Linked DNA regions of Allochromatium vinosum DSM 180. The protein of the gene in region 2 interacts with the protein of the main gene of each other region in a pairwise test. Links are inferred from orthologs where the notes say so. Each region holds a gene or a part of one and is shown on either strand. Other genes may lie near its edges.

Region 1 (2,926 bases), 1.5 Mb from region 2 along the record:
TCGGTTTCCATGACGATGACGAACCGGGGTGCAACACGCTCGATGAAGCGCGCCATCAGGCTCGGCAGATCGAAGGGAGTATAGAGATGGGCGACACGCTCACTGAAGAGCGCTCGCAGGCGCTCGGCGCCTGTGGGCGTGGTCGTCGTCACCAGGATCGTGCGCGCCGGCTCGGATTCCAGCAGACGCCGGATCAGGGGTTCGGCGGCCTGAACCTCGCCCACCGAGACAGCGTGAATCCAGATATCGGCCTTTGACGTTCGGGCCTCGCCCTCCCCTTTCCGGTTAGCGTCCCAGACCAGCCGCTCACCGATCCGCTGCCGATAGGCCGGCTGCGTGCGGCCGCGCCAGTAGAGCCGCGCCAGCACCAGCGGCAGCGCCAGGCGCCACAGCGCGGTATAGAGCCGAAGCGCCATGCCGCCGCTCATCCCCATCCCGTCAGAGGTGGCGGCGCCCGGCGGCGGCGCGCTCCATGACGTCCTTCATGTCACGCACCGCCCGGTCGAGTCCCGAAAAGAGGGCGCGCGCGATGATCGAGTGCCCGATGTTGAGTTCGCGCACGCCCGGAATCGCGGCGATCGCCTGGACGTTGTGGTAGTCGAGTCCATGGCCGGCATTGACCTGAAGTCCGAGCGACAGCCCCAGTGCGACGGCTGAACGAATCCGCTCCAACTGGGCCGCGCGCTCGACCGGATCGCGCGCGTCGGCATAGTGTCCGGTATGGATCTCGATCACCGGAGCGCCGATCGCGTGCGCAGCCTCGATCTGCACCGGATCGGCATCGATGAAGAGCGAGACCCGAATGCCGGCCTCGGCCAGCCGGGCGCAGAATTCGCGCATCGCGTCCTGACGACTGGCCACGTCCAGCCCGCCCTCGGTGGTCAACTCCTCGCGCCGCTCGGGCACCAGACAGCAATCGGCCGGCCGGATTCGGCAGGCGATGGCGGCCATCTCGGGGGTGACGGCCATCTCCAGATTCATCCGTGTTTGCAGGATGTCGCGCAACATCTCGACGTCGCGATCCTGGATATGACGCCGATCCTCGCGCAGATGGAGCGTGATGGCATCCGCGCCGGCCTGCTCGGCCACCAGCGCGGCCTGGATCGGCTCGGGATAACGGGTGCCGCGCGCCTGGCGCACGGTGGCCACATGGTCGATGTTGACGCCGAGCAGAATCTCGGATGGGATCGATGAGAGGGATGACATGGCTATTTCTCGTCAATGGGTTCTGCGGCGAACCAGCGTCGATAGAGTTCGCGACTCTTGAGCGGTCGATCGCCCAGATGGGGTTCCAGCACATGGCGCAACAGGGTGCGCGCCTCGCGTCGCTGTTCGCCGGCGAGCGGTTCGTCGTGCGCGAGCGCCAGCAGGGTCGCGCCCGAGACACGGGGTCCGCGCGCCGGCCCGGACGGATAGCACGGGCCACGCTCGCGCTCGTAGACATAGACGGCGTCGGCGGTCACAGGCGCACCATCGTCGACGACCCGATCGAGTCTCAGCCCATAGCCGAGTTCGGCGAGTAGCCGGCACTCGAAATGACGTAGCGGCGTCTCCAGATCGTCGGCCTCGGCCAGATGCGACAGCGTCGACTGGTAGAAGACGAACAGCGCATCATGGGGATCGTGACGCGCCAGCATCCGCAACAGCAGTTCGTTGAGATAGAAGCCCGCCAACAGTGACGCGCCCTGGAGCGCGAGCGGCGCACCGGCTTCCTCGACGACGGTCAGGGTCCGCACCTCGCCGCGCCCGGTCATCGCCAGCCACAGCGGCTGAAAGGGCTGCAAGAGCGCGCTCGCCGTCCGGCGCGGGCGTCGCGCGCCCTTGGCGATGGCCGCGCAACGACCCTGCCCCGCCCCCAGGATCTCCAGCAACAGGCTGGTATTGCCATACTCGCGCCGATGGAGCACGAAGGCCAGGAACAGGTCGTGACGAGACGACACGCGCGCCGCCGGGCGATCGAATCAGTCGTGGTAGCCGAGCGTGGAGAGCGCCGACTCGTCGCTCGACCAGCTCTTCTTGACCTTGACCCAGACCTCCAGATGCACCGGACAGTCGAACAGCTTCTGCATCTCCAGCCGCGCCTGGGTGGCCACGGCCTTGAGCGCCTCGCCGTGCTTGCCGATGATGATGCCCTTCTGACCCGGCCGCTCGACCCAGATCAGCGCATGGATCAGATAGCGGCCATCGGCCATCTCGAAGCGCTCGATCTCGACCGTGGTGCAATACGGCAATTCCTTGCCGTAACGCTGCATCAACTGCTCGCGCACCAGCTCGGCGGCGAAGAAACGCTCAGAACGGTCGGTGAGCTGATCCTCGGGGAAGACCGGCTCGCCCTCGGGCAGCGACTCGACGATCAGTCGCTCCAGGGTCTCGACCTGATCGCCCTTGGTCGCTGAGACCAGGACGACATGACGGAACGCATGACGCTCGCCGAGTGCTTGCAGATAGGGCAGCAGGGTCGACTTATCGGCGATCCGGTCGACCTTGTTGACGACCGCGATCACGGGCACGCCGGCCGCCGCGATCGCCTCTAGCGCCTTGGCGTCCTCTTCGGTCCAGCGTCCGGCCTCGACCACCAGCAGCGCCAGATCGGTATCGGCGACGGCGGCACGCGCGGCACGGTTGAGATAGCGATTCAGCGCACTGCCGCCGCGCTCGTGGATGCCGGGCGTGTCGACGAACAGGATCTGCCCCCCGGCGCGGGTCTTGATGCCCAGGATCGCGTGTCGGGTGGTCTGCGCCTTGTGCGAGGTGATGGCGAGCTTCTGACCCAGGATGCGGTTCAAGAGGGTCGACTTGCCGACATTGGGCCGGCCGATGATGGCCACAGTGCCGCAGCGACTCACGACGGAGGTGCTCGATTCGTTGGGGTTCGATTCAGCCATGCTGGATACGCTCCAGCATGGATTCGGCGGCGGCCTGCTCG
Region 2 (2,922 bases):
GTGGCCCTGACCGGACAGGCCGATCTGCCGCTGGCGCCCGATCCGCGCGGCGGGCTGGAGATGGTCCTGTTGCGCGCACTCGCCTTCCGGCCTGCGCCCCGTGCGACGCGCATGAGCGACAGCCCCAGGACCGCCGCAACCACGGAGCACGCGCCAACGGCCAGCGTGCACCCGAACGTTCAGGCATCGCCGGTGCCGCTTCAGCCGGCCGGCGCACCGCCACAGACTGAACCCGGCGCTTCGGAGTCAGCGCCCATCCAGTCCGGCACGCCGACACTCGAGACGGCCGCCGACTGGCAGCGGCTCGCCGCGCGTCTGTCGATCGGCGGTATCGCCAATCAGCTCGCCCACAATTGCGCCTTTCGTGAATACAGCAACGGACGGCTCAGCCTCCAGCTCGATCCGGCCGCCGAGCGTCTGCGCGCCCCGAGCACGGTGACGCGCCTGAAGAGCGCGCTCGAACAGGCACTCGGCCGTTCGATCGAACTGGAAATCAAGGTTGCGCACCCCGAGCAGGAGACCCTGGCGCAGCGGCGCACGCGCGAGGCCGGAGAGCGTCAGCAGATGGCCGTCGAGCAGATGCATGCCGACCCGGTCGCCCGGTCGGTGCGCGAGACCTTCGACGCGGATTGGGCGCCGGGGAGCATTCGTCCAGCCGACTGAGGCGCGCGTTGCACCTCAGACATGGCAGCGATCAGAATTTCAGGCATGATTGGCCCCGACGGGATCGATCGGTCGAATACGAGCGCCCGGAGCCGTCGGGCGCCTTGTCACAACCCTTGAGGTATATCCACGATGAAGGCACTGGGTGGCCTGCTCAAGCAGGCGCAGAAAATGCAGGAAGACATGCAGCAGGCGCAGGCGCGTCTGGCGCAGGAAGAGACCACCGGCGAGGCCGGCGGCGGTCTGGTCAAGGTGACGCTGAACGGCCAGCATCAGGCCAAGCGCGTCGAGATCGACCCCTCGCTCATGGGCGACGACAAGGAGATGCTCGAAGACCTGATCACGGCCGCCATCAATGCCGCCAGCCAGCGCATCGCCGAGAAGACCAAGGAGACCATGTCCGAGCTGACTGCCGGGATGCCGCTGCCTCCGGGCATGAAGCTGCCCTGGTCCTGAGCCGGGTGGGCGAGCGTTCGCTGCTGAACCAGTTGATCGAGGCCCTGCGCTGTCTGCCGGGCGTCGGTCCCAAGTCGGCGCGGCGCATCGCCTTCCATCTGCTGGAGCGCGATCGTGAGGGCGGCGCGCGTCTGGCGCGGGTGATGGCCGAGGCCATGGTCGCGATCCGGCGCTGTTCGCGCTGCCGGACCCTGACCGAGCACGAGGTCTGTGCGCTCTGCGCCAACCCCAACCGCGACGGCTCGCTGCTGTGCATCGTCGAGCAGCCATCGGAAGTGGTGGCCATCGAGCAGGCGACCGATTATCGTGGGCGCTATTTCGTGCTCGGCGGGCGGCTCTCGCCGCTCGACGGCATCGGCCCGGACGAACTCGGACTCGATGTACTGGAGGCGCGTCTGCGCGACGAGTCCATCGCCGAGGTCATCCTCGCCATCAGTCCGACGGTCGAGGGCGGGGCCACGGCGCAGTTCATCGCCGATCGCGCCGCGCGTCACGGCGTGCGCGTGACCCGTATCGCCCACGGCGTGCCACTGGGCGGCGAGCTGGAATACGTCGACGGCGGAACCCTGGCGCTGGCCTTCTCCGGGCGGCACGCACTCTGAACCACCTCCAACTGGAACGAACCCATGTCCGATACGATTTTTGGCAAGATCGCTTCCGGTGAGATCGCGGCCGATCTCGTCTACAAGGACGAGGATGTCGTCGCCTTCCGTGACATCAGCCCGCAGGCTCCGACGCATCTGCTGGTGATCCCGCGCAAGCCGATCCCGACGCTCGATGCCGCCGGCCCGGAGGATGCCGCGCTGCTCGGCAAGCTGCTGCTGGTCGCGGCCCAGGTCGCGCGCGAGGCCGGGATTGCCGAGCGCGGCTACCGCACTGTCATCAACTGCAACGCGGAGGCCGGACAGACCGTCTTCCACCTGCATCTGCACGTCCTCGGCGGGCGTCCCATGCAGTGGCCGCCGGGTTGATCGCGTGCCGACGGCATCGTCCGTATTTCGCTTTAGGTAGGATTTGCTTATCTTAAGCGTCCTCAGGATGGAGGACGTGGCGGACGTCCCGAGACGCTTCCGTCCAGATCCGGCTCAGCCCCCGTGCTGACGGCCGGATGTGCGTCGAACACAGCCGGAGACCAACAGCGCTCGTCGCTCGATCCCAACGACATGGCCGAGAAACCGACTTCTTCAACGAACGCTTCCGATGGCGCCGGCACCTTCGAACTCAAGGCGGCCAGCTTCACCCTGCCCATCATTCGCCTGCTCGACAACGACATCGAGACCGTGGCGTCGCGGCTGGGGGCCAAGGTGGAGAAGGCGCCGGACTTCTTTCGCAACACCCCGGTGGTGATCGACCTGAGCGATCTGGCCAGGGACCAGAAGCCGATCGCGCTCCCGCAGCTCGTCGGCCTGCTGCGTGGCTATGGCATGATCCCCTTCGGTGTGCGTGGCGCGAATGCCGAACAGACGGCCGCCGCCGAAGCACTCGAACTGGCGATCCTGCGCGAGTCCTATGTGCGACGCACCAAATCGGTCGGCGAGCTGGCAACCGAGACGGAACCCGAACCCGTTCCCGCGACGGTCTCCAGGGCATCTCAGGCACCCGGAAAGCCCCAGGCACCGACCGAGACGGCCCAGCCGCACATCACGGGACAGTCCGGCTTCATGCTGGTCACCAGGCCGGTGCGCTCCGGCCAGCGTATCTATGCCGCCGGCGGGGATCTGTCGATCATCGCGCCGGTCAGCTCGGGCGCCGAGTTGATGGCCGACGGCAACATCCACGTCTACGGACCGCTACGCGGACGCG

What was found.
Region 1: the proteins of recR (region 2) and recO interact in binary tests that used the Escherichia coli proteins (3 or more experiments, as listed by UniProt). The link is inferred for Allochromatium vinosum DSM 180 from one-to-one orthologs.

Annotation. Positions count from the first base shown.
Region 1 is NC_013851.1:1,969,066-1,971,991, forward strand. The notes cover bases 75-2,926. They hold recO (DNA repair protein RecO), read right to left. Parts: upstream 1,941-2,926; coding sequence 1,209-1,940; downstream 75-1,208. Other genes in these bases: waaA (lipid IV(A) 3-deoxy-D-manno-octulosonic acid transferase), read right to left, coding at 75-416; pdxJ (pyridoxine 5'-phosphate synthase), read right to left, coding at 439-1,206; era (GTPase Era), read right to left, coding at 1,962-2,885; rnc (ribonuclease III), read right to left, coding at 2,878-2,926. Also shown: more of waaA, read right to left, coding at 1-74. UniProt on the Escherichia coli protein: Involved in DNA repair and RecF pathway recombination.
Region 2 is NC_013851.1:477,716-480,637, reverse strand. It holds recR (recombination mediator RecR), read left to right. Parts: upstream 1-1,124; coding sequence 1,125-1,721; downstream 1,722-2,922. Other genes in the region: minC (septum site-determining protein MinC), read left to right, coding at 2,283-2,922; ALVIN_RS02070 (histidine triad nucleotide-binding protein), read left to right, coding at 1,746-2,090; ALVIN_RS02080 (YbaB/EbfC family nucleoid-associated protein), read left to right, coding at 796-1,119; dnaX (DNA polymerase III subunit gamma/tau), read left to right, coding at 1-663. UniProt on the Escherichia coli protein: May play a role in DNA repair. It seems to be involved in an RecBC-independent recombinational process of DNA repair. It may act with RecF and RecO.